DNA from 3 places in the Paenarthrobacter sp. 10N417 genome. Region 1 is predicted to be linked to each of the others. Evidence: riboswitches for the same ligand, from Rfam matches in the RefSeq annotation. Region 1 holds a riboswitch; each other region holds the start of a gene.
The links. Region 1 has a riboswitch for thiamine pyrophosphate ahead of AC1DCM_RS13445 (ECF transporter S component). Riboswitches for the same ligand answer to the same signal wherever they lie in the genome.

Region 1 (6,995 bases):
CCCGTGATCTTCAATGTAGTGGTCCCGACGCCCTCGATGGTGACGCCCAGGCCCTGCAAGTAAAAGCAAAGATCCTGGACCATGTAATTGGGGCTCGCGTTACGGATCACGGTGGTGCCCTCACGGTGTGCAGCAGCCATGATCGCGTTCTCGGTGACAGTGTCGCCACGTTCGGAGAGGACGAAGGAACGGTCGTGCCCATCAGCAGGGGGTGCAACCACGGAGTAGAAGCCGGACTTTGCCCCTACTGTGAGCCCGAACTGGCGCAGTGCCTGCATGTGGGGCTCAACGGTGCGCGTGCCGAGGTCGCAGCCACCGGCATAGGGAAGAAGGTACTCGGCGGTCTCGTCCAAGAGGGGCCCGAGCAGCATGATGACGCTGCGTGTACGGCGAGCCGCCTCCACGTCCATGGATTCAAGGTCAAGGACTTCGGGCCTGCGAATACGGAGGTCACTGCCGTTGAGCCACGTGCATTCGACGCCGATGGACGTCAGCACCTCAACGATCCTGTTGACTTCCTCAATACGGGCCAACCGACGCAGCGTGGTGGTGCCCCGGTTGATCAGGCTGGCACACAACAGCGCCACACCGGCATTCTTGCTGCTGTTGACATCCACTTCGCCGGACAGCGTGTGACCGCCTTCCACCCGAAGGTGCGTCATCTGCGGCTTGCCCACCTTGACGATGGAGCGGCCGAAGATGGCCTCCAACCGTTCGATCATTCGGAGGCTGAGATTCTGTTTGCCCTGCTCCATTCGGGCGATAGCGCTCTGGCTGGTTCCCAGCTCAGAAGCCAACTGCCCCTGCGTCCAGCCCTTTTCACTTCGCGCGTTGCGGAGCAGGAGGCCTACATGTTCGGCGGTAGGTTGCGTCATACTCAAGAAATATCACAAATGAGTTAGAAGTGGCCAACAAATCTCCGATTCAGCGGCAAACGTCACATCCTACCCGCACCGTGCGATATCTGATTCGAGAAGATCCACCAGAACGGCTAACGCCAGACGAAACTCCACGTCCCAACGCCGACGGCCGTCAGTACCGCAGCGGCAGCGATGAGGAGCCCGCCCAGGAGCACCCAGACGTCCAGAAGTGAGTAGGTGGATTCCCGGGCCCACGTTCTCTGCCCGCCGCCGAAACCACGTGCCTCCATGGTGATGGCCAGCCGGGAGGCCCGCCGAACGGCCTGGACAAGCAGTCCGAAGCTCTGTCCAAGTGTTGCCTTCAGCCGTTGGATTGGGCTGCCCTGCGAACCCACTCCGCGGGCGCGCCTGGCCATGCCGATGGTCTGCCATTCCTCAGCCATCAATCCCACCAGTCGCATGGCGGCCAGCGAGCCGAGGACAAAGCGGTGTGGCAGCTTCGCCTTCTGCGCCAGCGCGTCAGCCAGGTCGGTGGGGTCGGTGCACGTCATCAGCAGGATCGCTGGCAGCGCGATCGCCAGGCCGCGCAACATGAAAGCCAGTCCCAGCTGAAGGGAACCTTCGCTGATTGACCAGAGTCCGACGTCGAGCAGTACGGCCCCGCTGTCAGCCGCCACGATTGCGGTGCTCCAGCCACCAATCGCTGCAGCGATGATGAGCGGCCAGGCCCGCTGCCATAAAAGCCCCAGCGTAAGGCCAGCCAGCGGGAATAGGGCCAGCTCGGCGACGAGCGCCGTTGAAGCGGATACCCAGTCGATCGACAACGCCAGCACCAGCGAAATGAGAAAGACGGACACGAACTTCACCAAAGGATTGGCCCGCGTGAGGAGGGCGTGGTTGCCGCGCAGGTTCAGGGCGTCCCTCATGCGGCACCGGCTTCCTGGCGGGCATCGTCGCTATGCGGGTCCGGGATGCGCGGGGGCGCCGGATCCAGGCGGAGCTCCGTGCCGCCAAGGACTGCACTGAATTCTTCGTCGTGCGTCACGGACACAACAGCCGTTCCAGCGTCGAGCAGTTCCGACAGGAAGGATGCCAGTTCGGCCCAGGTGTTGGCATCCTGGCCGAACGTGGGCTCGTCCAGCACCAGCACCTTGGGATGGGCCGCAAGGACCGTGGCAACGGACAACCGCCGCTTCTCGCCGCCGGACAACGTGTAAGGATTCGCGTCCACCAAGTGCGTGAGCCGCAAACGCTCCAGCAATTCATCCACGCGTTCTTCACCATGGCCCAGATGCTTTGGTCCAAACATGAGCTCGTCCAGGACCTTGCCCGTCACGAACTGGTGCTCCGGTTCCTGGAACACGGTGCCAATACGCGAAATCAGCTGATCCGCCTTCCACTTGAACGGGTCGATTCCAGCTCCCTCGGAAAGCTCGACGGCGGCACTCACCTTGCCGTCCACGGGCGCCAGAAGGCCGGCCAATGTGAGCGCGAAAGTAGATTTGCCGGCGCCGTTAGGGCCCGTGATGGTGAGTGCCTGGCCAGCCCGTACTTGTGCACTGATACCCGATTGCACGGGGACGGGTGGGATGGTTTTGAAGCGACGACGGCGCGACTTCTCACGGGAAACAGCCAGGTCCTGTGCCACGAGGAGGAGTTGGGCGGTGGATTCATAGCCGCCCATTTCCTGAGCTGTGCTCCTGCGGGCGCGAGTCGCCGGAACGTACCCCGGCACCCAGACTCCCGCTGCCATCAACATGGTGCGGGCCTCTGTGAGCACCTGATCCGGCGGACCGTCCAGGAGCACACCGCCTCCAGCCGAGGGTGGCTGGAGGACCACGATCCTGTCCACCAGGTCCTTCCACACAGAAACACGGTGTTCTACTACAACCAAGGTGGCACCGGTCTTGTCCAGGCAGCGCTGCACGGCGTCTCGAACCTCAAGCACGCCCAGCGGATCGAGGTTGGCCGTAGGTTCGTCAAGCAGGATCAGCCCGGGCCGCATTGCCAGGATGCCAGCCAACGCAAGGCGCTGCTTCTGCCCGCCGGAGAGTGCCGCCGTCGGGTGGTCCAGTGCCAAACCGCCGCCGGCTGCGGTGCGCAACCCAACGTCGTCGAGCGCTTCATGGACGCGGGCCCAAATTTCATCCCGGGGAACGGCAAGGTTTTCGGCGCCAAATGCGACGTCGTCACCAACCCGGGAGAGCACCGCCTGGGTTTCCGGGTCCTGCTGCATCAGACCTGCGCGGCCGCGCTGCTTGCGGGGAGCGACGCCGTCGATCAACAGCGAGCCCGTCTCGTCCGAATCGTCTTCCTCGTCACCTAGCACACCGGCGAGGGCGTGGAGCAGTGTCGATTTCCCTGCGCCCGATGGACCCAGCAAGAGTACACGCTCGCCCGGCTCGATCCGGAGATCGAGGTCCTGGATGGCAGGTGTGGAACGCCCGGCATGCCGCCATCCCCACCCTTGGGCGGTGATGGCGGCAGGCCGGACTTGGTGGTTGCTTTGCTGGTTGCTGCTTTCTTTCGCAGGCATTAGTTAAAGACGGGCTCCGAAGCAGCCTTGCGGGACGCGAAGGAGCTCAGGACGCCGGTCTTGGCCAGCCCGCGGGTGGCAACCCAGGACAGCGCGCCGGCGATGATCGCACCCGAGAGCGTGCAGAAGGCGATGTAGGCCAGCTTGTCGATCGCTTCGTAGGCGATATTCCAGCCCCAGGGCAGGAAGGAATCGTTCAGACCGCAGAAGAGGCCCGCGCCCGCACCTGCGAGGAGTGCAGCGGACAGGTCGAACTTCTTGTAGCGGAACGCAGCGAAGACCAGTTCTGCGCCCAGTCCCTGGAGGATGCCGGAGATGAGGACGGTGGTGCCGTACTGGGAACCCATGATGAGTTCGCCGGTGGCGGCGACGGCTTCGCAGAACAGGGCTGCGCCCGGCTTGCGGATGATGAGCATGCCCAGAACGGCGGGGATCATCCAGCCACCGGCGATCAAACCGGTGAGCGGCGGATAGGCGGCGTTCATGGGGATGGATACGATTGCGGCGCCCTGGGACCAAGCCCAGAAGATTACGCCGCCGGCGATGGCAATCAAAGCTGCCACCACGATGTCTACAACACGCCAGTTATAACTGGTTTTCTTCACGCTTGCCGTGGTCATTTTTCTGCCTCCTGAGGTACAGGAGGGGAAAGTGCTCCCCGGAACTCCCGGCCGGCTTGCGCCGCCCGGTTCCGGACACTCTGAGAAGCTCGACTCCCTTGCGCCGGTACTAACCGGATCAGGTTCGAGGGTCTGCGGCTGTCCGCACTCTCAGCGCCCTCGCGTCTCCTGCATCTCTGCAAGGTCCGACGGCGGCGCTCCCCTGTCGTTATTAATCTGCCCTTATGGGCGTGGTTCAGTTTACACCTGTGGGTGTTCGTGGGAGGTGGGGGTTAGTCACAAATCGGCTGGCAACCACACCTGAGAGAATGATCCAGCAGAATCGACGCGGCAAAGGGGTATTTCATGACGGACCTTCCCACTACGGACATCCCGGTTCCCCAAGCCCGCCTTGCCGCGAGCGTCATCCTGCTCCGGGACACCCCGGGCGGGCTCGAAGCCTTCGTGCAGCACAGGGTTGCCACCATGGACTTCGCCGCCGGCATGGTGGTCTTTCCGGGAGGCCGGGTTGATGCCGCAGACCAGGGCGGATGGGATTACCCGGCTGACTTGCTGGAACGGCATGCTGCAGACTGGCGCCTGACCTCCATCGCCGTCGATACCGAACACGCACCGGCAAAGTCGGGCATGGTTCTCACGGCTGCCCTGCGGGAGGTTTGGGAGGAGGCCGGACTTAGCCTTGATGCCTCAGATCTGCGACCGTGGGCCAATTGGGTCACGCCGACGGACATGCCAAAGCGTTTCGATACCTACTTCTACGTAGCCAAGCCTGCTCCGGAAGCAGAACCCCAGCATCAAACCACCGAAGCGTGGCAATCACTCTGGATGCCTGTGGACGGGATCCTGGCGGCTGAAGCCTCCGGTACATTGCAGCTGATGCCACCCACGTATTACCTGCTCAAGGAAATTGCCGGCCTCGGAACAGTAGATGCTGTATGGGAAGCCGATCACGACGTTGTTCCTGTCCTCGCACCACGCGGTTCCATGGCAGCTTTCCTCAAAGAACGGGAAAACCGCCGCTAGTCCCAACCCACCTGGAAGTGAGGCTAGGCTGGGGGCATGAACCTCTTTTTCAAGCTGCTGGGTGCCGGAGTAAGCCTGGCAGCCGGATTCGTCGGCACCAAGTTGGTCAACAAGGGCTGGGAAAAGGCCACGGGCAACAAACCGCCCACGGGCCACGACGATATGGAAACGAGCCTCCGCTCAGCGTTGTCCTTCGCGCTGATTTCGGCCTTCGTCAGTACGCTCATCCAGGTTTTCGCGAGCCGCGGCACCCAGCGTGCCATCGCCCGCTTCGCCAAGACGCAGGACATCGTCTAGGCCGCGCATAGTTGCTCCAACGCGGGGTCAGTTAGGGTCCCTCACCGCTGTCGGGAGGGTGCTTAAGTGACCCCGCGTTGTTCTAAGTGTCCGGGGTGGAACCGTCGGCGGCTGCCCTTTGGACAACCGCTTCAAGCTCATCCTTGGTGAGCAGTTCGCGGTGCCCATGCTTGGTCCGGTAAGCGGAGCGGCCCACCATATGTGCGGAGACCGGCGCAGTCAGCAGCTGGAAAATCCAGGCCACCACCAGAACCGGCCAAACCCACCATGTGCGCATTTGCAGACCCATGGCCGCCAGCATGAGGAACAGACCCAGAACTTGCGGCTTGGTTGCCGCGTGCATGCGGCTCAGGAGATCGGGAAACCGCAGGAGGCCGATTGCGGCTCCGAGCGACATCAGGGCACCCACCACAAGAAACACGGCCGTCACCGCATCAATGACTGCATCCACGCCGGTCGCTTCAGGACTCATTGCTGTGATCCCTCCGATCCGCTACAAATCGGGCAAATGTTACCGAGCCTACGAAGCCGATCACCGCGAGAGCCACGAGCAACACCAAGTTATTCRGGTGCCGGTTCATCGCCATGTCGATGGCAAGCGCTGCGCCAAGAATGGCCAGCAGGACGTCCGATGCCAAGACTCGGTCCAACAAGGACGGGCCGATGGCGATGCGGATGATCGCGCCCACCGCAGCCAAACTCAGGATCACCGCCGTTACCAGCAGAACAAGTTCTTTCACAGGGTTGCCCCTTCCATGCCCGCACCGGGTTCAGCCTGGAGTGCGTGGAGTTCCTCGCGCGTTCCCATGATCCGGATCAGCGCGGCCTCGATGTTCTGGACTTCCTGGCGGATCTTAGTGATATCAGCATCCTCATAAATGTTGAGCGCGTGCAGGTAAAGCGTGGACGTCGAGCGGTCCACTTCCACCACCAACGAGCCCGGAATCAGCGAGATAACGTGCCCGGTTGCCGTGACTATGAGGTCAGAATGGCTGCGCAACGGAACAGCGACGACGGCGCTGCGCACCTTTGGACCCTTCACTACGGCCAGGTACAAGACCAGGAAGCTCGCTGCCGCCACTCTGCCCAGGAACATCAGGGCGAATGACATGGCACGCAGCACGTTGAACCTGCCCCCGAGCTCCACTGGCGGAAGGTAGAAGAACTTGGCCACGAGCACGGCGATGAGCGCACCGAACAGCAGGTTTCCCGGACTGAAGTCCCTCCACAGGGCACCCCAGACGATGACCAGCCATACGAGCAGCGGCAGTTCAGTGCGGAAGGAGATCGGTTTACGGCTCATTTGGCAGCCCCTGACTGACCCACTGCTGGTACCTCCGCGGAGTCCCCCAGGACTGAATGGATGTAGGCAGTGCGGTCCAACATGATTTCCGCCGAGCCGTCTGCGAGGTGAAACAGTGGGCCAGCAAAGACTGTGAGCGCAACACCGAAGGCCACAAGGCCAGCCGTGGAGCCCACCATTGTCCGGGGAAGCACCCCAACATTTCCTGGAGTCTGAAGCACGGGGTCGGGGTACTCGGCGTCCTCGGGCTTGCGCCAAAATGCCCTGTTCCAAACACGGGCAATTGCCAACAGCGTCAGGAGGCTGGTGACGACGCCGCCCACCACCAAAACGATGGCCAGCGGCGTACCCAGTTG
Region 2 (6,995 bases), on a different contig from region 1:
GGAAGAGGCTGAAGCTGCCGAGGAGTCCGCCCCCGGTTCAACGTCTTTGTTCCTGGAGCCGGTCTCCATTACGTCCATGATCTTCCAGGCCCCTGACCTCAGCACCGTGGCACGTCCGGCCGTCGAGGAAAAGGCCGAAGAGACTGAAGAAACTCCGGAAACGGGGACAACCGAGGAGCTGGAGGATTCCAGCAGCCGTCGTCGTCGCCGGAGCCGTGGCCGCCGTGGTCGGCGCGGAAACGAACGCGACGAGTCCGATGCCGAGGACGGCACTGAGACTGAGGACGAAGAAGAAGCTCCGGCAGCGGAAGCCCTCGAAGAGGGCGTCACGTCGCGTCGTCGTCGCCGTCGCCGCAGGGGTGACCAGGATCTCGAACTGACGGGCGGCTCTGACGATGACCCGCCCAACACGGTGACCCGTGTCCGCGCGCCCCGCCCGATCACTGAGACGGCCCCGTCAAACCGCGTTACCAGCGTTAAGGGTTCCACCAGGCTTGAGGCCAAGAAGCAGCGCCGCCGCGAATCCCGCGAGACCGGACGTCGCCGCCAGGTGATTACCGAGGCTGAGTTCCTTGCCCGCCGCGAGTCCGTGGATCGCCAGATGATCGTCCGCCAGCGCGACGACAGAATTCAGATCGCGGTCCTTGAAGACGGCGTCTTGGCCGAGCACTTTGTGTCCAAGACCCAGCAGGACTCCCTCATTGGCAACGTGTATCTGGGCAAGGTCCAGAATGTTCTGCCTTCCATGGAGGCTGCTTTTGTTGACATCGGACGTGGCCGTAACGCCGTGCTGTATGCCGGTGAAGTGAACTGGGACGCAGTGAACCTTGAGGGCCAGCCGCGCCGGATCGAGAATGCGCTGAAGTCCGGTGATTCCGTCCTGGTGCAGGTCACCAAGGACCCGGTTGGACACAAGGGTGCCCGCCTCACCAGCCAGATCTCCCTCCCGGGCCGCTACCTTGTGTACGTGCCGGGCGGTTCCATGACCGGTATCTCGCGCAAACTTCCTGACGTCGAACGCAACCGCCTCAAGCGCATCCTCAAGGATCGATTGCCGGAGAACGCCGGCGTCATTGTGCGCACAGCCGCTGAAGGTGCTTCCGAGGAAGAACTGACGCACGATATCAACCGTCTGCGCGCGCAGTGGGAAGGCATTGAAGGGCAGGCGTCCTCCACGAAGGTGCTGGCTCCGGAACTGCTTTACGGCGAACCGGACCTCACCATCAAGGTTGTCCGGGATGTCTTCAACGAAGACTTCTCCAAGTTGATCGTTTCCGGGGACGACGCCTGGGACACCATCGAGGCTTACGTTACGTACGTGGCTCCCGATCTGGTGGGCCGCCTTGAGAAGTGGACCAAGGACCAGGACATTTTTGCTGCCTGGCGGATCGACGAACAGATCCACAAGGCGCTGGAACGCAAGGTTTTCCTTCCGTCTGGTGGTTCCCTTGTCATCGATCGCACCGAAGCCATGACCGTGGTGGATGTTAATACAGGCAAGTTCACCGGCAGCGGTGGAAACCTGGAAGAAACCGTGACCAAGAACAACCTTGAAGCAGCCGAGGAAGTTGTTCGCCAGCTACGCCTGCGCGATATTGGTGGCATCATCGTCATCGACTTCATTGACATGGTCCTCGAATCGAACCGTGACCTGGTGCTCCGCCGAATGGTGGAATGCCTGGGTCGTGACCGCACCAAACACCAAGTGGCCGAAGTGACATCGCTGGGCCTGGTGCAGATGACGCGCAAACGCATGGGCACCGGCCTGCTCGAGGTATTCGGTGAGCAGTGCGAGCACTGTGCCGGACGGGGTGTCGTCACCCATGATGAGCCGGTGGAGCACCGACGCGCCAACGTCGTTGCTGCCGAGCATCACCGCCCGCACGTCGAACCCCAACAGCCTGCTGCACGCACTGATCGTAAGCGCCGCCGTGGCAAGGGTGGGGGACCGGCAATGGCCGAAGTGCCTCCTGCAGTCCACAGCACGCCGGCCGCCCCCGCAGCTCCTGCGACCACGGAGTCCGTGGACCCGGTCCGCCAGGCGAAGGCTGAGGCGACCAGGGCAGCTCTTGCCACGATCGCCGCTGCAGCACATGCCGCCCACCTGCACGATGACGAGGTTCACCGCGCGGAGGAGCAGGCCCGTGCAGCAGGCCAGCAGGGTCACACCGATGGATCTGCCCCTGAGGCTGCAACCGGCGAGGCTGGCGTTCCGGCTGCACCTGATACGGCCAGTCATGAGGCTGCGGTTCGGGAAGCGCGCGCCACTCCTGTTCTGCGTTTCGGTGGCGAAGAAGTGGCTCTTCCGTTTGTGGAACATCATGAGGAACCAACTGCTGGCAAGCCGGCCATGAGCCTGGACCTGCTGGCCGAGGCGTTCTCGCACCTCGGTGCCCCGCCGTCTGCGGAGGAAGAGGCCACGGCTTCGGTTTCCGAACCTGCGGCTGCTGCCGCCGTTTCCCCTGCCAGTGCTTCTGCTGGCACTACCGATGAGCACGATCATTCGTCGCGTGCCCGTGGTCGTCGTGGCCGGAGGAACCGCAGTGCCAGCAGGGCGCAGGGTGCCGCAAACGAAACCAGTGTGGAACACCACGAGGTAACTGCTGCTGCCGCTGGCGGATCTGCCCATGAGGCCAAGGCGCCGGCAGCGGAAGAGCCGGCCAAAAAGAAGGTAGCGGACGAACCCATCATCCTTGGGGTGGGAGTTCCCGCTTCAGAGCTGTAAGCAGGGCAACCAGTCACTAAGCAACCAAAGAGTCCCGCAGCATCCGTTTACGGCGGATACTGCGGGGCTCTTTCGTTGCCCGCCAGTCACATCGATTCCCCGAAGCTGTCCGGTTCCCGGGGCGAGGGGCTTCCGGGCTACGCTAGGAAACTGACACGGGGTGCCGGGCACGGGCCAGGCTGAGATCCAGACCCGTTGAACCTGTCCGGTTAGCACCGGCGAAGGGATGTCCACCATGGCTTCATCGTCGAATTCCGCTGTCTACCCTGTCTGCGCCGCGGGTATGGGAGCAGTCCCGGCCCGGCCACATCCGAGGGTGCTCAGCATTGCCGGCTCGGATCCTTCTGGCGGCGCCGGAATCCAGGCAGACTTGAAGAGCATCGCAGCGCACGGGGGCTATGGCATGGCTGCCATCACGGCTTTGACGGCCCAGAACACGTTGGGCGTCAGTGCAGTCCATGTTCCGCCCGTCGAGTTCCTGCGTCAGCAACTGGACGCGATCAGCAGCGATATTGAGATTGATGCGGTCAAGATCGGGATGTTGGGTGATGCGGCCGTCATCGACGAAGTCCGCAGTTGGCTCGAAGAGGTGCGTCCCGCCGTCGTGGTCCTTGACCCGGTGATGGTTGCCACCAGCGGCGACCGCCTTCTGCGGGAGACCGCCGAAATTGCGCTGCGCAGCCTCCTGCCGTTGGCGGATCTCGTCACCCCAAACCTTCCCGAGCTGGCGATGTTGCTGGGGGAGCCCGAAGCCCCCGACTGGGCTACGGCGCTTGACCAGGGTAAACGCCTGGCTGCTGAGTGTGGAACGACGGTTTTGGTAAAGGGCGGCCACTTGGCAGGAAACGACTGTCCCGATGCGCTGGTCAATACGAGCGGTTTGCTGCGACAGGACGTCATCGAGGTGCCTGGGCCCCGCGTTGATACCAGGAACAGCCACGGAACGGGGTGCTCGCTCTCCTCGGCGTTGGCCACGGTCCAAGCCCGCACCGGCGACTGGGAGGCGTCTCTCCGCGAGGTAAAGCCGTGGCTGCTGCAGGCCCTCGCGGCGGCCGACGGGCTGAAGGTGGGTAAGGGTAGCGGGCCGGTCCACCACTTCCACCACATGGAGCCAGCGCTGAATCCTGCCGGGAAATCCGGCGACTTTGCCGCGCGGCTGTGGGCCGAAGCTGCGCCGGAATTGGATGCGATTTACGGTCTCGCCTTCATCCAGGGCCTGCAGTCAGGCCGGCTCCCGGAGCCCGAGTTCAACTACTACCTGGCCCAGGACGCCATTTACCTGAACGGCTACTCGCGGGTTTTGGCGCGCGCAGGTGCACTTGCCCCCACTGAAGAAGAGCAGCTCTTCTGGGCGAAGTCATCGCAACTCTGCCTTGAAGTGGAGTCCGAGCTCCATCGGAACTGGCTGAGCACGCGCTCGGCCTCAACACAGACCGGACCCGTGACAAGGTCGTACGTGGACCACCTGCTGGCCACATCAGCCTCCGGCAGTTACGCCGTGTTGCTGGCGGCAATCCTGCCCTGCTACTGGCTGTATGCGGAGGTAGGGCAGCAACTTCACGCGGGGTATGTCCAAGCAGGCGCTCCCAGCGACCACCCTTACGCCGAGTGGTTGAAGACGTACGCGGACGAGGAGTTTGCTGCCGCAACCCGGAAGGCGATCGACTTTACCGATGCCGCCGCAATTTTCGCCTCCGCGCAGGAACGCGAGGCCATGGTAGAGGCCTTCGCACAGTCTTGCCGCTACGAGACAGCCTTCTTTGATGCACCCAGGCTCTTCGCCTGAGCAGGGTTTCCGAGGTTGCCTTCTGGGGCAATTCCACAAAACTCCAGCGCGTCGTCGGCCAAATCGCAGTATTCCTCCACAAACCCTGTAGGCTGTATGGGCACGGTGCCGGGAGAGTCCGTTACAACTGGTGATGCAAGTCACCCGATAGCCTCCGGACGCGGCCTCATTTGCAGCTGAAGGTCAAACTAGCGTAATCTTGATCTTCGGTGCTTACGCCAACACTTGGGTTATGCCCCTTGGAATTGTTCATGGGATGACTCGCGGGCTTCGATCTGAAGTCCACGGCGTTGAGGCACAGCGCGAACCAAGCCTGATTCCGGTTAAGGTTCCGCACGCAAATTTAGTAAGAAACGTCGAGAGAAGTGAGTACCCAAGTGGTGTACGCGATTGTCCGCGCAGGCGGCCGCCAAGAAAAAGTTTCCGTTGGAGACTACGTAACGCTTAACCGCGTCCCCGGTGGAGCCGGCAGCACGCTTGAGCTGCCCGCCTTGCTCCTGGTTGACGGCGACAAGGTCACGTCCGCTGCTGCGGACCTGGCCAAGGTCACGGTCACGGCTGAGATCCTTGAGGACCTTCGCGGTCCCAAGATCGTCATCCAGAAGTTCAAGAACAAGACCGGCTACAAGAAGCGCCAGGGTCACCGTCAGGAACTGACCAAGATCAAGATCACGAGCATCAAGTAACTTCGGTTACTCTGTTCAGATTTTCAGTTTCCCCAGAAATTTAGAGGCAGGCATTTCACATGGCACACAAAAAAGGCGCGAGCTCCACTCGCAACGGTCGTGACTCCAACGCACAGCGCCTCGGCGTCAAGCGGTTCGGTGGCCAGGTAGTTTCCGCAGGCGAGATCATCGTTCGCCAGCGTGGAACCCACTTCCACCCCGGTGCAGGCGTCGGCCGCGGTGGCGACGACACCCTGTTCGCACTCGAGGCCGGTGCGGTTGAGTTTGGTACTCGCCGCGGCCGTCGCGTAGTGAACATCGTTGCTGCTGCAGCTGCAGAGTAACAACAAGTTCTGAACCGGTGGAGCGGGCCAAACGGCCCGCTCCACCGTTCTTTTAACCGCATTACAATCGATTAGGGCGTCTATGGCGCTCTGATTTATGCAACAGCGCTGGCAACAGCAAGAGGAGATTCACGTGGCGAGCTTTGTAGACCGGGTAGTCCTGCACGTATCCGGCGGAACCGGCGGCCACGGCTGTGTCTCTGTTAAGCGCGAAAAGTTCAAGCCACTCGGCGGACCCGACGGCGGCAATGGTGGCAATGGTGGAGACGTCATCCTCCGGGTGTCCGCGCAGACCACCACCCTGCTGGACTACCACCATGCCCCCCACCGCCATGCCACCAACGGTGGCCCCGGCATGGGCGATTGGCGCGGCGGCAAGAACGGCGAAACCTTGATCCTTCCCGTGCCGGACGGCACTGTGGTGAAGACCAAGGACGGCGAAGTCCTGGCCGACCTTGTTGGCGAGGGCACGGAGTATGTTGCGGCTGCAGGTGGCCAGGGAGGCCTCGGAAACGCCTCACTTTCCTCCCAGAAACGCCGTGCGCCCGGCTTTGCGCTGCTTGGCATCGAGGGCGAATCCAGCGACATCGTCCTGGAGCTGAAGTCCATCGCCGATATCGCCTTGGTCGGATTTCCGTCCGCAGGAAAATCCAGCCTCATTGCAGCGATGTCAGCTGCCCGGCCCAAGATTGCCGATTACCCGTTCACCACCCTCATTCCCAACCTTGGCGTCGTCCAGGCTGGCGACATCCGCTTCACCATCGCCGATGTGCCCGGACTGATCGAGGGCGCCAGCGAGGGCAAGGGCCTTGGCCACAACTTCCTGCGCCACGTCGAGCGCTGCGCAGCCCTGGTTCACGTCCTGGACTGCGGAACTTTGGAATCGGACCGTGATCCCCTCTCCGATTTGGCCATCATCGAGGCGGAACTGGAAAAGTACGCCGTTGACATGAGCTATGCCGGCGTCGACGGCGAAGTTGTGCCGTTGAACGAACGTCCCAAGCTTGTTGTCCTGAACAAGGTGGACCTCCCGGACGGCAAGGACATGGCTGAGTTCGTTCGTCCGGAACTCGAATCACGCGGCTACCGGGTCTTCGAAGTCTCGGCCACCAGCCATGAAGGCCTGCGCCAGCTTGGTTTCGCCATGGCGGAGATCGTCAAGGCTGCACGGGACGCCGTTGAGACTGCGCCTCCCAAGGTTGCCCCGCCTGTCCTTCGTCCCCGCGCCGTCAACGAGAGCGGATTCCGGATCCGCCGCGAGGAGAAGAACCTCGAGCCGTTGTTCCGCGTCCTCGGCGAGAAGCCTGTCCGCTGGGTCAAGCAGACCGACTTCACCAATGAGGAAGCCATCGGCTACCTGGCTGATCGCCTGGCCAAGCTTGGCGTCGAGACTGAGCTCTTCAAGGTTGGTGCCAAGCCTGGCGATACCGTAGTCATCGGTGAGGACGATGGCGTGGTCTTTGACTGGGAGCCCA
Region 3 (6,995 bases), on a different contig from region 1:
CCAAGCTCGACGGCGATGCCCGCGGTGGCGCCGCACTTTCGGTTGCGTCGGTCACGGGTAAGCCAGTCATGTTCGCGTCCACTGGTGAAGGCCTGGACGACTTCGAACTCTTCCACCCGGACCGTATGGCGTCGCGCATCCTGGACATGGGTGACGTCCTGACCTTGATCGAACAGGCTGAGAAGGCCTGGGACAAGGACGAAGCTGCCCGGATGGCGAAGAAGTTCGCCGACCAGGAAGACTTCACCCTGGACGACTTCCTGGCCCAGATGCAGCAGATCCGCAACATGGGTTCCATGAAGAAGATGCTCATGATGATGCCGGGTGCCCAAAACATCCGCCAGCAGCTGGAGAATTTCGACGAACGTGAAATCGATCGCGTTGAGGCGATCGTCAGGTCCATGACTCCGCATGAGCGCGTTGCTCCCAAAATCATCAACGGCTCCCGCAGGGCCCGCATTGCAAAGGGTTCAGGTGTGCACGTTTCGGAGGTCAACGGCCTCCTGGAGCGCTTCGCCCAAGCCCAGAAAATGATGAAAAAGATGGCCCAGGGCGGCATGCCCGGCATGCCGGGCATGCCTGGAATGGGCGGCCCAGGCGGCGGCCGCAAGGGTGGCAAGAACGCTCCCAAGAAGAAGGCGCGCTCCGGCAACCCCGCAAAGGCAGCCCAGGAACTCCGCGAGGCTGAGGCCAAGCGTGCCAACGCGGCCTCGGCAGCTCCGACGGGTGCGGCGTTTGGTCAGGGCGCTGCGGACTTCGATCCGTCCACGCTGAACCTCCCCAAGGGCTTCGAGAAGTTCCTGGGTAAGTAAGCGGAACCTCCGAATCAATACTGTGACAGCTGGCGCCGTTGTGAATGTCCATAACGGCGCCAACTGCTTTTTGGCTGGGATGTCAGAGCTCTGGACTAGGGTGAATCCATGCACAAGCAGCGCGTAGTCTTCGTCCACGGACTGGGGAGCTTTGGCGCCTCGGCATGGCCCAAGCAGCACGGTATGGCCCTGTCGTATGACGCACTTTTCCTCCGCCGGCACGGCTTTGATCCAGTGGCTGAACCGTTGGAATCCGACGTCGCTGCGGATGTAGGCATCGTAGTGGCTTCGCTGGTGGATTCTGGTGGAGGCCATGTGGTGGCGCATGAGCAAGGCGCAATCTCCGCCATGCTGGCAGCAGTTGAACGCCCCGACCTTGTGCACTCGCTGACACTTGTTGAACCGGCTTGTTTATCCTTGACGGCCGAGCTGCCTGCCACGACATTCCATCGTTCGCTCATGGAGCCGCTGTTTGACGTGCGGAAGCAGCTTAAGGACGCCGACTACGAACGCGAATATTTCAGGCGTGCATTTTCGGCCGAAGCCAGCGGCCTTGACACGCCCGAAGCGCGCCGTTCCGCACGTCGCCTCCGGCTCCAGGCGCCTCCTTGGGAGGCGCCCCTGCACATTGTTCCTGGCGTTCCTACCCTTGTCCTGACAGGCGGGTGGGAGCCACTGTACGAAGAAATCGCCGGGTACCTGGAGGACACCGGTGCCCTCAGACGCGTAGCAGCGGGAGGGCACCGGCCCCAGGACTCGGTGGATGGAGACCGGATTATTCGCTCTTTCGTAGCCGATATTGTCCGGACGAGGTCAGTTAAGGTTTCCTGACGCTGCCCTCTTGGTGGAGGACATCCGGGTAGTGGGAAGCTGCAGCTCCGGCAGGTACACCTTGCCGCCCGACGCCAGGAATTCTTCGCTCTTTTCCCGCATGCCGTCGTATATCCCTGCAATGGCGGCCTGCGCGTCGGCGGAACCGAACTCGTCCCTGATGTCTTGGCTGATGCGCATCGAGCAGAATTTGGGTCCGCACATCGAGCAGAAGTGCGCCGTCTTGGCAGGTTCGGCCGGAAGTGTTTCGTCGTGGAAGGCTTCGGCGGTGACAGGGTCCAGGGACAACGCGAACTGGTCCCGCCAACGGAACTCGAACCTGGCCTTGGACAAAGCGTCGTCGCGTTCGTTTGCGCCCGGGTGTCCCTTGGCGAGGTCCGCTGCGTGCGCTGCGATCTTGTACGTGATCACACCGGTCTTCACATCATCCTTGTTCGGCAGTCCCAGGTGTTCCTTGGGCGTTACGTAGCAGAGCATGGCCGTGCCGTACCGTGCAATTTCCGTTGCGCCGATGGCCGAGGTGATGTGGTCATAGCCAGGAGCGACGTCCGTGACCAGCGGTCCCAAGGTGTAGAAGGGGGCACCTTTGCACAGTTCCTGTTGGCGCTCCACGTTCTCGCGGACCAAGTGGAAGGGAATGTGTCCGGGTCCTTCAACCATCACCTGCACATCGAATTCCCAAGCCCGCTGGGTCAGCTCTGCAAGCGTATCGAGCTCGGCGAACTGCGCGGCGTCGTTGGCGTCAGCCGTGGCACCGGGGCGCAATCCGTCGCCCAGGGAGAATGCGACGTCGTACTTGGCGAAGATTTCACAGAGCTCATCAAAATGCGTGTAGAGGAAGTTCTCCTCGTGGTGCGCCAAGCACCACCCGGCCATGATCGAGCCGCCACGGGAGACGATGCCTGTCACACGGTTTGCCGTCAAGGGCACGTAGCGCAGGAGCACCCCGGCGTGGATGGTCATGTAGTCAACGCCTTGTTCACACTGCTCTATTACGGTGTCCCGGAAGATTTCCCACGTGAGTTTGTTGGCTTCGCCGTTGACCTTCTCCAGGGCCTGGTAGATGGGCACGGTGCCGATCGGAACGGGGGAGTTGCGGATGATCCATTCGCGGGTTGTATGGATGTCGTCTCCGGTGGAGAGGTCCATGACGGTATCGGCACCCCACTGGGTTGCCCATTGCAGCTTGTCAACTTCCTCGGCGATGGAACTGGTGACGGCCGAGTTTCCGATGTTGGCGTTGATCTTGACCAGGAAGGCCTTGCCAATGATCATGGGCTCGGACTCGGGGTGGTTGATGTTGTTGGGGATGATGGCGCGCCCGGCAGCCACTTCGCTGCGGACCAGCTCAACGTCGCAGTTCTCCCTCAGCGCCACAAACTGCATTTCCGGCGTGACGATGCCTTGTTTGGCATAGTGCATCTGGGTGACGGTCTTACCTTCGACGGCGCGGCGGGGCACCGGTTGCGTTCCCTTCCATTCCTGGGATGCTGCGCCGCGGCGTACGGCTGATTTGCCGTCGTCGAGCAAGTTCCTCTCCCGTCCGGAGTATGCCTCGGTATCTCCTCGAGCTTCGATCCATCCGGTTCGGAACGGTTCAAGGCCCACCACGGGGTCACTGCCCGGTCCGGCAGTTCGGTACACCTGCAGTGGCTCGTTCGCCTCACCGTTGGGAGAGGGCTCCAGTGCAATCTCCGTGACGGGGACCCGGATGCCATGGGCGCGGTCTTCCAGCCAAGCCAACGAATGGGATTTCAGCGACTGTGTGACGGTTTCCGTCGTCTTTTCGCTGATGTTGGCCTGGTTTTCGGCAGGGCTGTGCTGTGTTTCGGTGGTGCTCAAAGGATTACTCACTTCCTTCGCCGGCATTACCCGGACAGGTTCAACGGTCGCAGACTGCTTCAGTCCGATCTCAGCCCCTGCAGGGGCCCCCGTGTGGTCGTAGACGAAGCTACCACAGCTCTGATCGGGGACACAGTCATCGTCGTAGCGCTTACTCATCCGGGAGGTTTGTGGCATATCGGCAGATTAGTCTTTTGGCATGGCCTACATCATCGAATTCACCGGTCCAGTGCTTGTGGCAGGCGACGATCAACGGCACGGGCTGTGGTCCGTTGATGGCAAACTCACGTTCGAACGTCCAGTCGCTGCGCCGGATTCCGTGCTGGATGGGTGGGTCCTTCCTGGTTTTGTGGACGCCCATTGCCACATTGGACTTGGGGTCGGCGGGGCGGTTGATGAGCAGACAACTCTTGCCCAAGCGCAGGCCGATCTGAAAGCCGGCACGTTGTTGATCCGTGACGCCGGCTCGCCAAGCGATACGCGTTGGGTTCAGCGCCGGGAGGATCTCCCACGGCTTCTTCGCGCCGGACGCCACATCGCCCGGAGCCGGCGTTACCTGCGTGGTTTGGGCCACGAAGTGGAGCCGGACGAACTCGTGGAGACAGCCCGCAAGGAAGCCCGGGACGGGGACGGTTGGGTGAAACTCGTGGGCGATTGGATCGATCGCGGGACGGGCGACCTCTCGGTTTCCTTCCCTCGGAACGTCGTGCGGGATGCGATTGCGGCCGCCCACGACGAAGGGGCCAGGGTGACGGCCCACTGCTTCGCTGAAGACACCATTGATGACATGCTCGACGCCGGGATTGACTGCATTGAACACGCCACAGGACTCTTGCCCCGGCATATTCCCCGTCTTGTGGAGCAGTCTGTCCCGATCGTTCCTACCTTGATTAACATCGCTACTTTTCCGGATATCGCAGCCCAGGCCGCGCCTAAATTTCCGGTCTATGCCGAGCACATGACCCGTCTTTGGGAACGACGCCGTGAAAGGGTGCTGGAGGCCTTTGAAGCCGGTGTGGGCATCTTTGCGGGAACGGATGCAGGGAGCGTGATCAAGCACGGCAGGATCGCTGACGAAATGAAGGAACTTTACGACGCCGGCCTGCCGCCCACCGCCGTCCTGGACGCCGCCACGTGGGGCGCACGGAAGTGGCTGGGAGCCGAGGGCCTCAGCGAAGGGGCAAGTGCCGACGTCGTGCTTTGCCGGGATGATCCGAGGAAGAACCTCGCAACTGTGGCGAGCCTGAAACATGTAGTCCTGCGCGGCAAGCCCGTCAGCTAGGAATAAATTGAAGCTTCAAGTAATTTAGATAAGTAGAACGTGCCGAAAGGCGGCCATCTATGAACCGGGAGCTTCACATGACGACGACATCCAGCCAGGACCTCCTTCCTGCCGAACTCAGCATGGGCACCGTCATGCTCAAGGTCGGCGATATGAGGGTAATGACTGACTACTATCAGCGTGCCCTGGGTTTGGAGACCGTGGCCGAGCAGGATGGTGGACTGTACCTGGGGCGTCTGGGTAAGCCAGTAGTCCATCTCGCTCCCGCTGCCGGCCTGCAGATTCCAGGCCGTGGGGAAGCCGGGCTTTTCCATACAGCCATCCTGTTCCAGGACCAGCCTTCCCTGGCGGCCACCATCGCCACGGCCGCAGAGTATGAGCCGCGCGCTTTTGTGGGCAGTGCCGACCATTTGGTGAGCGAAGCGTTCTACTTCACGGATCCGGAAGGCAACGGCATTGAGCTCTATTACGACAAGCCGCGCGATGTCTGGCAGTGGGATGGCAAGAATGTGGTGATGGACAATGTTGCCTTGCCGCCCCAGCGTTTCCTCCAGCAACACTTGAGTGAGGCTGCCGTGACTGGCCAGCGGAAAGCCGCTGCCGGCGTCGGGCACGTGCACCTTCAGGTAGGCGACGTGCAGACTGCCCAGGATTTTTATGTGGACACCCTGGGTTTTGAGAGGACTGCGGGCTGGCACGGGCAGGCGTTGTTTGTTTCTGCGGGCGGCTACCACCACCACATGGCGATGAACGTGTGGAACAGCCGCGGGGCCGGGCCCCGCAGGGATACCCTGGGCCTGGGCGAGGTCCTGATCGAAGTTCCGACTGCCGATGACGTCGCCGCACTGGCTGACCGGCTGAAAGTTGCGTCCGTGGCGAACCGCCATACGGGCCTGGAGTTGCAGTTCGAAGACCCTTGGCGCAACAAGCTGCGCGTGGCAGTGCGCTAAGCACCCTGGCGGGAAGCGCCCTCGCGCTGGCTTCCGAATGCAGGGGCCGGGACTGCACTAGGCTGGGCATTGACGGTATTCGCCCCTGGGCCGTTGCCGCCGCCCCGTCAGCACGAACGAATGAGAGCACTCTCCATGGGCTTTGCCGAAATTTTTGTAGCCACCCACGATGAAGCACTCAAGAGGGCAGCTGCCTTGGATCGGGGCGCTGACGTCACCGGACCCGCCGTCAGGATCGATGGCATCACCGACTTTGAGGTCGAGCAACTGGGGGACCTTGCGGGCAAAGCCGTCCACGCTGCCGGTGCAGACTATGAGCTGGCGCTGGTGGATGTCACCAGCGACGCCCTCCTTGGCGTTCCGGAAGCGATGGTGAGGGCGCTTGCCGAGCTGCTGACGTATGAAAGCGAAGGCGACGGGAACGTTCTTGACGACGTCGCTGCGGCGTGGGCAGCTCAGGACGACATGCCTTTTGGCGCGGACGAATCGCGTCAATACGTGCAGCAGTTGGCCTCCTTGGCCACTGACGTGGAACAGGCGGAGCGGTCAGGGCTCTACGTCTGGTCTGTCTGACCGTTGGGTCCGGGAGTGGCGAAAGTCGTAATTACTTCCGGCATCTGGCACAATGGTCAGGTACTTGATTGGCGCGGCCCCTCTCTCCGTGCCCAAATCTTGTCCTTTGGAACCCCTTAGTATGGCCCGCCCCACGGGTGCAGAACGTCGGGTTCAACCCCGTTTCAGAAACAGGAGTGACCACAAAAGTGGCCGTAAAGATTCGCCTTAAGCGCTTCGGTAAGATGCGCGCACCGTACTACCGCATCGTCGTCATGGATGCCCGCGCCAAGCGCGATGGCCGTGCCATTGAAGAAATCGGCAAGTACCACCCCACCGAAGAGCCGTCGTACATCGAGGTCGCTTCCGAGCGCGCCCAGTACTGGCTTTCCGTTGGCGCCCAGCCGACCGAGCAGGTTGCCGCGATCCTCAAGATCACCGGTGACTGGCAGAAGTTCAAGGGCCTGCCGGGCCAGGAAGGCACCCTGAAGACCAAAGCTCCGAAGGAAGCCTTCGTAGCCCCGGAGAAGGGTTCCGTCATCATTCCGGAAGCCATCACCAAGAAGGCCAAGAAGGACGAAGCCGAAGCTCCGGCCGAGGCTGAAGCAGAGACCACCGAGGCTGAGTAAATTGCTGGCAGAAGCGCTCGAGCACTTGGTCCGTGGGATCGTTGACAGCCCTGAGGATGTGAAGGTCAGTGCCAGGAACAACCGCCGCGGGGAATCC

Region 2: linked by a shared signal. The riboswitch ahead of AC1DCM_RS22645 (bifunctional hydroxymethylpyrimidine kinase/phosphomethylpyrimidine kinase) and the one ahead of AC1DCM_RS13445 (ECF transporter S component) in region 1 are both predicted to bind thiamine pyrophosphate.
Region 3: linked by a shared signal. The riboswitch ahead of thiC (phosphomethylpyrimidine synthase ThiC) and the one ahead of AC1DCM_RS13445 (ECF transporter S component) in region 1 are both predicted to bind thiamine pyrophosphate.

What each region holds. Positions count from the first base shown of each region.
Region 1 is NZ_JBFTIL010000009.1:104,299-111,293, forward strand. Features, by position in the region: gene AC1DCM_RS13430 (UDP-N-acetylglucosamine 1-carboxyvinyltransferase) at 1-875, opposite strand, end outside; gene AC1DCM_RS13435 (energy-coupling factor transporter transmembrane component T family protein) at 992-1,786, opposite strand; gene AC1DCM_RS13440 (ABC transporter ATP-binding protein) at 1,783-3,396, opposite strand; gene AC1DCM_RS13445 (ECF transporter S component) at 3,396-4,016, opposite strand; TPP riboswitch at 4,094-4,230, opposite strand; gene AC1DCM_RS13450 (NUDIX hydrolase) at 4,362-5,039, shown strand; gene AC1DCM_RS13455 (DUF4235 domain-containing protein) at 5,076-5,336, shown strand; gene mnhG (monovalent cation/H(+) antiporter subunit G) at 5,419-5,808, opposite strand; gene AC1DCM_RS13465 (MrpF/PhaF family protein) at 5,798-6,076, opposite strand; gene AC1DCM_RS13470 (Na+/H+ antiporter subunit E) at 6,073-6,639, opposite strand; gene AC1DCM_RS13475 (Na+/H+ antiporter subunit D) at 6,636-6,995, opposite strand, start outside.
Region 2 is NZ_JBFTIL010000024.1:50,827-57,821, forward strand. Features, by position in the region: gene AC1DCM_RS22640 (Rne/Rng family ribonuclease) at 1-2,725, shown strand, start outside; TPP riboswitch at 2,872-2,969, shown strand; gene AC1DCM_RS22645 (bifunctional hydroxymethylpyrimidine kinase/phosphomethylpyrimidine kinase) at 2,961-4,511, shown strand; gene rplU (50S ribosomal protein L21) at 4,889-5,197, shown strand; gene rpmA (50S ribosomal protein L27) at 5,257-5,520, shown strand; gene obgE (GTPase ObgE) at 5,654-6,995, shown strand, end outside.
Region 3 is NZ_JBFTIL010000008.1:38,536-45,530, forward strand. Features, by position in the region: gene ffh (signal recognition particle protein) at 1-812, shown strand, start outside; gene AC1DCM_RS12125 (alpha/beta fold hydrolase) at 921-1,643, shown strand; gene thiC (phosphomethylpyrimidine synthase ThiC) at 1,626-3,485, opposite strand; TPP riboswitch at 3,481-3,588, opposite strand; gene AC1DCM_RS12135 (amidohydrolase family protein) at 3,685-4,767, shown strand; gene AC1DCM_RS12140 (VOC family protein) at 4,845-5,717, shown strand; gene AC1DCM_RS12145 (hypothetical protein) at 5,838-6,290, shown strand; gene rpsP (30S ribosomal protein S16) at 6,479-6,898, shown strand; gene AC1DCM_RS12155 (RNA-binding protein) at 6,900-6,995, shown strand, end outside.